DNA from 3 places in the Streptomyces diversicolor genome. Region 3 is predicted to be linked to each of the others. Evidence: riboswitches for the same ligand, from Rfam matches in the RefSeq annotation. Region 3 holds a riboswitch; each other region holds the start of a gene.
The links. A riboswitch is a leader RNA that binds a small molecule or an ion and turns the genes downstream of it on or off. The one in region 3 is predicted to bind cyclic di-AMP.
Positions count from the first base shown of each region.

Region 1 (3,264 bases), on a different contig from region 3:
TGACCTTGGTGGCGATCAGGACGTCCGAGCGGTTGCCGCGCGCCTTGACCCACTTGCCGATGATCGTCTCGGACTCGCCGCCCTTGTTGCCCTCGACCCACGCCGAGTAGGAGTCGGCGGTGTCGATGAGGTTGCCGCCGGCGGCCGTGTAGGCGTCGAGGACGGCGAAGGACGTCGGCTGGTCGGCGCTCCAGCCGAAGACGTTGCCGCCGAGGGCGAGCGGGAAGACCTCAAGATCGGAGGGACCGAGTTTTCGAAGGGAAGTCATACTCGGGTTCAACGCGCCCGCCTGAATCCTCGATTCCGCCGCCGTGCGCAAAGACCGTGCAAACACCGGACCGGCAGCCCTGACGTCGGGGGGATGGGCGCCAGGACCGCCGGGGAACGGGGGGTGCGGGGATGTGCCGGGTGGGTCAGGGTCGAGGCCCTTGCCGCAGGGTCAGGGGGTGAGGCCCTTGCCGCGCAGCCAGGCCATCGGGTCGATGCCGCCGGCCTCGCCGCCGGGGTGGACCTCCAGGTGGAGGTGGGGTCCGGTGACGTTGCCCGTGGCGCCCACGCGGCCGATGACGTCCCCGGTGTTGACCTTCTGCCCGACGCTGACGCTGATCGACGACTGGTGGCAGAACCACAGCTCGGTGCCGTCGTCCAGGGTGAGGATCGTGCGGTAACCGTAGGAGCCGGCCCAGCCCGCCTCGGTGATCGTGCCGGTGTGGACGGCCTTGATCAGCGTGCCCGTGGGGGCGGCGAAGTCGAGGCCGGTGTGGTAGCCGGAGGACCACATGGAGCCGGCCTGGCCGAAGGTGCCGGTGATCGTGTACGAGGAGGTCGGCAGGGTGTACTGCTTGGCCAGCGCGGCCAGCCGCGCCTCCTCGGCCTTCTTCTTGGCGGCGGCCTCCGCCTTCTCCTTGGCGGCGGCGGCCCGGGCCGCGGCCTCCTTCTCCGCCTTGGCCGCCGCGTCGGCGACCTCCTGGTCGGCGGCGGACACGGCCGCGGCGACGGCCCTGGTCTCGGCCTGGCCCTGCTGCTGCTCGGCCTGGGCCATGATGCGGTTGCGCAGCGCCTCACCGGCGTCGGTGGTGCCCTCGGCGCTGTCGGCCTCGGTCACGCCGACGCTGCTCAGGGCGGTCGCGGAGCCCTTGGTGGCCTGGGCGCCGGCGCCGTCGCCGAGCAGGGAGCCGACGGAGGGCAGGTCGGGCATGGAGATGGACACCGGCGGCTTGCCGGTGTTGGCGCTGGCCATGCCGCCCGCGCCGACGGCGGCTATCACGCCGACGCCGAGGACCGTGGAGCTGCGGGCGAGTCCGCCGCCGCCCCGCTGCTTGGCGACGCGGTGCCGGCCGCGTAGCGGGCGGATGGACTCCTCGGTGGGGTTCCACTCCTCCCAGGGGCCCTCGTCGGTGCGGTAGGTGCCGTAGCCGAAGGTCTCGGTGCCGTACTGGCTCGGCGCGAACGGGGCTTGTGGGGCGGGCCGGTTGGACGCCACTCGGGCGTACTCCTTTCCTTCCTCCGCCTACCGGGTTAGCTGACGGGTTCGGAGCAGGAAGGTCTCCTACGCGCGTATACCGGCCGTGTCTCCACGGCGGTGTCCGCGTGATTCACCCCAAGGTGGTGGTTCCCCGGTTCCCTTGCGGGATTCGGCGCGTGAGCACGGAGCCGCCTCTTGTGACGGCTGGGACGACCGCGCTGCGTTATCGAACGTTAATAGACCCGGCGGGCAGATTCCAAGCCGTTCCGCTTGATCGTTAACGCTTTCGGGCGGGAATTTACCGCCCATGACCGGCGAAAACCGGGCGAGTTGGCCCCTGGCGCACGGAAACTCGGACAACCCATAGTGTTTGACGGTGTGTCAGTTGTTATGCGGAGGGCGGTCGTCCGATCACCGCTCGTGACGGCGGGCTCGTGACCGTGGGCGAGCCGCGCCATCGTGAGCGAGTCGCGTTGCCGTGAGCGGGCCGCGCCGCCATAGCCGGGCCGCGCCGCGGTGGGTGGAAAAACACTCAGGGCCGGAATCCATGCCTTGGATTCCGGCCCTGAGCCTTCAGTAGCGGGGACAGGATTTGAACCTGCGACCTCTGGGTTATGAGCCCAGCGAGCTACCGAGCTGCTCCACCCCGCGTCGGTTCCACCAGTGTACGCCATGCGCAGGACGGCGAGCACACGGATAACCCCGGCTGATCCACGGCGTATCGCGATCAACCGTTGCCCGGCGCTGATCGGCTTCCTGCTCCCCGAGGAGGTCGAGGATCCGCGGGACCCGCAGGAGCCGCCGGCCCCCAAGGCGATCACCGCGCTGGAAACGGCACCCGCTGTCCACGCTGACGCCTGGGAGACGGATCACTGGACCACGGTGTCGAGGGGGAGGCGGCCTTGGCCGTGGAAGGACGCCCGGGAGCGGTGGATCACGGCAGAACGCCTACGGCGTCACGGCCTTCGGTTCGGCCTCGGAAGCGTGTCGAGCCAGCCTCCGATCAGCTCGCGGACCGCCGGTGCGCTCTCGACCTGCGGGTTGTGACCGGCACCGTCGAGGACCACAGCGGTCATGCGGGGGTAGTGGTCGAGCAGGGCGAGCTGGTCACGCCAGCCCACGAGGGCGTCCTGACGTGTGGTGAGCAGAAGATGCCGGCCGTGGTGGACCTCGCCGGGGCGCTCCGGCCACTGCGGCAGCAGGAAGTCAGCGTCGAGTTCGGCGGCGGCATGGCGGTCGTGCACCCGCCAGCCGGGGAGGATGTGCTCCTCGAAGAGAGCCCAGCTCTCCTCGGTGTGGCGGGTCATCACGGCGCGGAACAGCGGAAGGTCCTCTTCGGCGGCGAGGCGGGCAAGGAGTGCGTCGTCGCGCTCCACCACGGTGCTGTCGGGCAGGGTACGTTCGGCGCCCCAGCGGACGACGGGAACGAGCAGCGCGGAACCGAGGACCTGCTCGCCGAAGCGCGCCGTCACGGCGCGGGCGATCTGCCCGCCGAAGGACTGCCCGACAACGGCGAAGGGTCGGTCGCCGACGGTGGCGCGGATCCAGTCGATGACGGCGTCGGCCATCGTCGTCGCCGAAGTCGGGCCGGACAGCCGCGGACTGTTGCCGTGCCCGGGCAGGTCGGGGTACAGCCTGCGCCAGCCGGGCCGACCGGTGAAGGCGGGCTCCAGCGGCAGGAGCAGCCGGTGATCGATGGTGTAGCCGTGGATCAGGACGATCGGTGTGCCGTCGCCGCATTCGGTGTGCCAGAGGGCGGAGTCGTTCATGGCGCAAGGCTGCAACCTTGACGTACGTGT
Region 1 is NZ_BAAJXA010000035.1:22,190-25,453, forward strand. It holds gene AC27LF_RS32915 (aldo/keto reductase) at 1-268, opposite strand, end outside; gene AC27LF_RS32920 (M23 family metallopeptidase) at 440-1,483, opposite strand; cyclic di-AMP (ydaO/yuaA leader) riboswitch at 1,493-1,650, opposite strand; tRNA gene AC27LF_RS32925 (tRNA-Met) at 2,043-2,116, opposite strand; gene AC27LF_RS32930 (alpha/beta fold hydrolase) at 2,422-3,234, opposite strand.
Region 1: linked by a shared signal. The riboswitch ahead of AC27LF_RS32920 (M23 family metallopeptidase) and the one ahead of AC27LF_RS21315 (transglycosylase SLT domain-containing protein) in region 3 are both predicted to bind cyclic di-AMP.

Region 2 (3,264 bases), on a different contig from region 3:
CACCGTCTCCATGGCGGCCGTCAGATACGCGGCGCGCGCGTCGAACAGCGGGCTGAGCAGTTCCATGATCTCGGGCGTGTACGCGGTGTCCGCGCTGCCGCTGCGGCGCACCCGGTAGCGGCGGTGCTTGGCGTTCGACTCCAGGTAGTCGGCCAGGATCGCCTCGCGCTCCACGCCGAGGGCCAGCAGGGTCACGGCGATGGACAGGCCCGCGCGGTCCTTGCCCGCCGCGCAGTGCATCAGCGCCGGGACGCTGTCCTCCGCCAGCGCGTGCAGCACCCTGGAGTGCTCGGCGGTGCGCTCCGTGATGATCGAGCGGTACGAGACGATCATCCGGTGCTCGGCCTTTCCGTCGCCCAGCAGCTGCCGCAGCTGGCCGACGTCGCCGTCGCGGACCATCGTCCAGAACTCGGCGCCGTCCGCCGGGTCGGTCAGCGGCAGGTTGACGTTGCGTACGCCGGGCAGCGCGACGTCCGGCCCCTCCAGCTTCTGGTCGGCGGCGTTGCGGAAGTCGAAGATCGTGTGCAGGCCCAGGGAGGAGAGGAACGCGGCGTCGGACTCGGTGGCATGCGCCAGGTGGCCGCTGCGGAACAGCACGCCGGGGCGCACCCGCCGGCCGTCCGCGGTCGGCAGTCCGCCCACGTCACGGAAGTTGCGCACACCGGCGAGTTCGGGCTCGGTCGAGGGGACCTGCTGCGTCACGGAGGCTCCTTGTGGTCGGACCCCGCGACGCGGCTCGTCGACGGGCACGCCGTCGACCATACGACATGGTTTTCCCGCGGCAACGAGTTGTCCACAGGCGTCGCCCCACGGGCCCGCGGCACTTGATGACGTCGAGGCGTGAGCGCAGCCGTGGGCCCTTGTGGCATCCGATGACGGACGGCGCCGAGGACGGTCGTACCCGGCTCCTGGGCGACGCAGCGATACGGCGACCCGTTCCGGCGTACGGCTGGCGGACTCGATCCGCCGGCGTCGTATAAATGCCGCTAAACGGGCGAAATGCCTCGTGGTGCGGTGCTGTTGGCGTCCAGGTCGTCGCGGAGTCCGGTGTGCGGCCCGTGGCGCGCGGTCCTTCGACCACATCACCTCTGACCCTTATGGCCGAATTGCGGGTTATGCGATGGAGGGCGTGAGGAGCGTCATAGCCGTGACGGTGCGTCGTCCGTCATGACCACGTAATGCACAAGCCCCTTGCGGGACTTGGGAAGGCTCGCCACCCGGAGATGCACGGACGGTGACCGGGAATTCCCGTGACGGATCAACGGAAACGCGCACCGGGTGAAGCGGCTCCTTGTCCGTTCGCGTCCCGCTCGCTTACGTTCGCCACCAATCCGGACGGACCGCCGAATCCTGCCGCCGCCCGGATCCCGACACACCACTCACCCGTGCACGGCAGGAGCGGGGGACCCACCAGGCACGACCGCCTGTCCCGGTCTCCGGGACGGCTAGGGGTGAAGCCGCGCCACGCGCGGCCGGGCAGCTCCAGCCCGAACCCGACAGCTCACCTCGCAGGCGCCGGAGAGGAATTCGCCATGCCCGCGAAGGGTAAGCACCGCCGCCCCAAGTCACAGCGCCTCACCCGCTCCCTCGCCGCCGCCGGAACCGGCGGCGCCGCGCTCGCCCTGCCGCTGATCGGCGCCGCCGGGGCACACGCCGCCACCCCCGAGACGGCACCCCACGCCGCCGCGCAGCAGTCCGTCCCATCAGGCGCCGGCACCGTCGAGAAGAAGACGGGCGCCGCTGACTCCGGCACCCGGACCTACTCGGTGCGGCCCGGCGACTGGCTCGCCAAGATCGCCGAGGAACAGGGCGTCGGCGGCGGCTGGCAGCGGATCTACCAGGACAACCGTGAGGCGATCGGCGGCAATCCCTCGCTGATCCACCCCGGTCTGAAGCTCACGCTCGGCGAGCGGGCCGCGACGGGGACCGGCTCCTCGTCGTCCACCGAGCCTTCCTCCGCGAAGTCCTCGTCCGACAGGTCCGGCGGGTCCGACGGGTCCTACGGGTCCGCACAGCCGTCGACGCCGCCGTCGTCCGACACCTCGTCCGACAGTGCTCCGGTCGCCCAGAACACCGGGGCCGCCGACACCGCCGCCACCACCGGCTACGGCCTCCCCGTCGACGGCGCCCGCATCGGGACCGCCTACCGCACGGCGGGCAGCATGTGGTCCAGCGGCTATCACACCGGTGTCGACTTCGTCGTCCCGACCGGCACCTCGCTCAAGGCGGTCGGCGCGGGCACCGTCGTCTCCGCCGGCTGGGGCGGCGCCTACGGCAACCAGGTGGTCCTCAGGCTCGGCGACGGCCACTACGCGCAGTACGCCCACCTGTCACAGCTGTCCGTCTCGGCCGGCCAGACCGTGACCCCGGGCCAGCAGGTCGGCCTGTCCGGTGCGACCGGCAATGTGACGGGCCCGCACCTGCACTTCGAGATACGCACCACGCCGAACTACGGCTCGGACGTCGACCCGCTCGCCTACCTCCGCTCGCACGGCGTCACCGTCTGACGCAGCGGCACCCCCACACGGGGAGGGGCGCACCGGGAACCCGGTGCGCCCCTCCCCGTGTGGGCCCTGCGGGCACGGCAATTCTCAGCCCAACACCCCTGCCGTCCGGCCTATTCCCGCGTTGGGAATCTCTTGGGGAGTGTCTTATCTCACCGTTCGTCAACCCCTTCCTACGATCGCGTAGGTCACATCCGAAGGGGAATCATGGGCCGACGTGGCAGACGATTCGAAGAGTGACAACACAGCTGTGATCGGGTCGTACGTGGCGGTGGGGGACAGCTTCACCGAGGGCGTCGGCGACCCCGGCCCCGACGGGGCGTTCGTCGGCTGGGCCGACCGGTTCGCGGTCCTGCTCGCGGACCGCCGGCCCGAGGGCGACTTCCAGTACACCAATCTCGCCGTGCGCGGGCGGCTGCTCGACCAGATCGTGGCCGAGCAGATCCCCCAGGCGGTCCAACTCGCCCCGGACCTCGTCTCCTTCTGCGCCGGCGGCAACGACATCCTGCGGCCCGGCACCGACCCGGACGAGGTGGCCGAGCGTTTCGAACGGGCCGTGGCCCGGCTCACCGCGGCGGCCGGCACCGTCATGGTGACGACCGGCTTCGACACCCGCGGCGTGCCCGTGCTCAAGCATCTGCGCGGCAGGATCGCCACCTACAACGGGCACGTCCGGGCGATCGCCGACCGGTACGGCTGCCCCGTGCTCGACCTGTGGTCCCTGAAGGCCGTACAGGACCGCAGGGCCTGGGACGACGAC
Region 2 is NZ_BAAJXA010000001.1:90,955-94,218, forward strand. It holds gene AC27LF_RS00390 (tyrosine-protein phosphatase) at 1-702, opposite strand, end outside; cyclic di-AMP (ydaO/yuaA leader) riboswitch at 1,371-1,528, shown strand; gene AC27LF_RS00395 (M23 family metallopeptidase) at 1,533-2,507, shown strand; gene AC27LF_RS00400 (SGNH/GDSL hydrolase family protein) at 2,755-3,264, shown strand, end outside.
Region 2: linked by a shared signal. The riboswitch ahead of AC27LF_RS00395 (M23 family metallopeptidase) and the one ahead of AC27LF_RS21315 (transglycosylase SLT domain-containing protein) in region 3 are both predicted to bind cyclic di-AMP.

Region 3 (3,264 bases):
GATCGGCTTCCTCCAGGAGACCCTGCGCTGGTGGGACCACTGGCTGAAGGGCGGCCCACCGTCCGGCCCTCCCTGCGGCCCACCGTCCGGCCCTCCCCGCGGCTCCGCGGCAGACACTCCCCGCGGCTCCGTACTCGCCACTTCCGACACCTCCGTGCGTGCCGCCTCCCGTGGCTCCGTATCCGCCGCTCCCCGTGGCTCCGTATCCGCCGCTCCCCGTGGCTCCGTGGGCGCGCGTCCGGTGATGTCCGAACCGGTCCTGCGCGCGTACGTCGTCGAGTCCCACCGCCCGGACGCGGCCCGCGCCGCCCTCCCGGGCCGCTGGGTCGGCGAACCCGCCTGGCCGTCCCCCAACGTGACGAGCGTCGCCCACGACCTCCCAGGCACCCCGGTCCTGGTGCGTTCGCCCCTGCACACCGGCGTGGACGCGGGGCGGTTCCGCCCCGTCGGCGACGAGGCCGACCTGCCGCCCGACCAGCGGGCCGAGGACGGACGGTCCGTCTGCTTCGACTTCGCGGTGACCGAGGAGACCTGGGTGCTCGGGCGGCCCAGGGTGCGGCTGCGTCTGGTCCGGCCGACGCCGCGGACGCACCTGGTCATCCGGGTCTGCGACGTCGCCCCGGACGGCGCGTCGACCCTGGTCGCCAGGGGCGTACTGGACCTGGCGCCGCCCGGCCACCAGGAGGCGGCGCCCCGATCACCGAGCGACACGCAGGAAGCGGGGCCCTGTTCACAGGACGGCTCGCAGGAGGTGGCGCCCCCGGGCGGCACCCAGGAGGCGAAGGAGGCGATCGTCGAACTGGGCGGCGCCGGGTACGCCTTCCCGCCCGGTCACCGCATCCGCCTCGCGGTCTCCTCCGCGTACTGGCCGTGGGTCTGGCCCTGGCCCGAATCGGCGGCGGGCTGCACGCTCGACCCGGCGGGCAGTTCGCTCGAACTGCCGGTGCGAACCAGGGCGTCGGGCCCGGCGGTCGTCTTCGAGGAACCCGAGCAGGGCCGAGCCGCTGGGCGCGGGCGAGTCCGTCACGCTGGACGGGCCGCGCCCCGGGCGGCTCGTGGTGCGGGACGTCGCCGTGGACGAGTGGCGGCTGGAGGTGTCCCCGTGCCGCGAGGGCACGCGCGCGTACCCGGACGGTCTGGAGTGGACCGAGGACGCGACGGAGGCGTACTCGATCGCCGGGAACGACCCGCTGTCGGCCCGCGCCCGTTCGGAGCGCTCGGTGCGGCTGCACCGCCCGGATCTGCCGTGGGACACGACGGTCCAGGTGCGTTCGGAGATCTCCTGTGACGTCGGCCACTTCGTCACCGCCGACGAGATGGTCTGCACGACGGGCGGCGAAGTGGTCTTCCACCGGACCTGGGAGAAGCGAATTCCGCGGACCATGACATGAAGTGCCCGATTTGCCGCTATTAGCACCCCAATTCCCCTTGACACCGAATGCACTTGAGCTTCGAGGGGAGTGACGTGAGTCACCCTTCATCGTGCCACGGCACCCCGGCCGCGGACCCCACCGCCCTTTCCCGAATGCCGAGTTGATGCTTGGCAATAGCAAAGGATCAAGCGACCCATACATCTCAATCGCATGTCAATTGGTACGAGCAGGGAATCCACCACTTGTTTCCGACATGTGCGGTCGCATAGCTTCCGGGCCAGTCGGATGGACGCCGAATCCTGCCGCCACCCGACTTGACCCATCGACGAACCACATTTCGTACGGCAGGAGCGGGGGACCCAGGTAAGCCGCCGGGCCGGACGGCACAGCCGACCGGAACGGCTAGGGGTGAAGTCGCGTCGCCTTTCGGCGGCCGGCCGGGCATCTCCCCAGCCCGAACCCGACAGCTCACCTCGCAGGCGCCGGAGAGGAACATCGCCATGTCTGCAGCCGCTCGGCACCGCCGCCCCCGCACCAACCGCCTCGTCCGCACCCTCGCCGTGGCCGGCACCGGAGCCGCCGTGCTCGCCCTGCCGCTCCTCGGCGCCACCGGCGCCCACGCCGCCACTCCCGCGACCGTGACGACGGCCGGCACGACGCCTGCCGGGTACCCGGACAACCTCGACGGCTGGATCCGCGAATCGCTCGCCATCATGGCGGAGAAGAACATCCCCGGCACCTACAACGGCATCCACCGCAACATCATGCGCGAGTCCTCGGGCAACCCGCGGGCCATCAACCTCTGGGACTCCAACGCCGCCAAGGGCATCCCGTCCAAGGGCCTGCTCCAGGTGATCGACCCGACGTTCAACGCCTACCACGTGGACGGGACGTCGTACGACATCTACGACCCGGTCGCCAACATCACGGCCGCCTGCAACTACGCCGCCAAGCGCTACGGCTCGATCGACAACGTCAACGGCGCCTACTGACACACCCCGTCACGGAAACAGTCTTTCGAGGACGACGGCCACGCCGTCGTCCTCGTTCGACAGGGTGACCTCGTCGGCCACCGCCTTCAGCTCGGGGTGGGCGCCGGCCATCGCCACCCCGTGGGCGGCCCAGTCGAACATCGGGATGTCGTTCGGCATGTCACCGAAGGCGACGGCCCCTTCAGGCGCCAGCCGAAGGTGCTCGGCGGCCAGTGCCAGACCCGTGGCCTTGGTGATACCGCAGGGCTGCAACTCGACGGTCCCGGGCCCCGACATCGTCACGGTCGCCAGGGAGCCCACGACCGCGCGCGCCGTCGCCGCCAACTCGTCGTCGGACAGGGCGGGGTGACGCAGCAGCACCTTGCTGATGGGCGCGCACCACAGATCGTCGCGCCGCTCGACGCGGACGGCGGGCAGGGTCGGATGCGGCATCAGATACCCGGGCTCGATGAGCGTGAGGCCGCTCACCCCGTCCTGGTCGACGGCCGCGTACACCTGCCCCACCTCGGCCTCGATCTTGCCGAGCGCGGTCTCGGCCAACTCCCGGTCCAGGGTGACCGACCACAGCAGGCGGTCCGCGGCGGCGTCGTACACCTGCGCGCCCTGTCCGCACACCGCGAGCCCCCCGCGGCCCAGCGTGTCGAGCAACGGCCGCACCCGTGGCGCCGGGCGGCCCGTGACCACCAGGTGCCGGGCGCCGGCCCGTGCCACGCGCGCGAGCGCGGCGAGGGACCGGTCGGAGAGCGTGTCGTCGCCACGCAGGAGCGTTCCGTCAAGGTCGGTGGCGACGAGTGAATATGCGGGAGGAGCGGCCATGACCAGAGAATACGGACAGCGGGCCGCCGCGACTCACCGCTCCTCGCGGCCCTTGCGTTCCTCCTGCTCGGCGACCCGCGCGT
Region 3 is NZ_BAAJXA010000017.1:96,529-99,792, reverse strand. It holds gene AC27LF_RS21325 (CocE/NonD family hydrolase) at 1-1,288, shown strand, start outside; gene AC27LF_RS21320 (hypothetical protein) at 1,266-1,391, shown strand; cyclic di-AMP (ydaO/yuaA leader) riboswitch at 1,687-1,870, shown strand; gene AC27LF_RS21315 (transglycosylase SLT domain-containing protein) at 1,874-2,365, shown strand; gene AC27LF_RS21310 (HAD family hydrolase) at 2,375-3,181, opposite strand.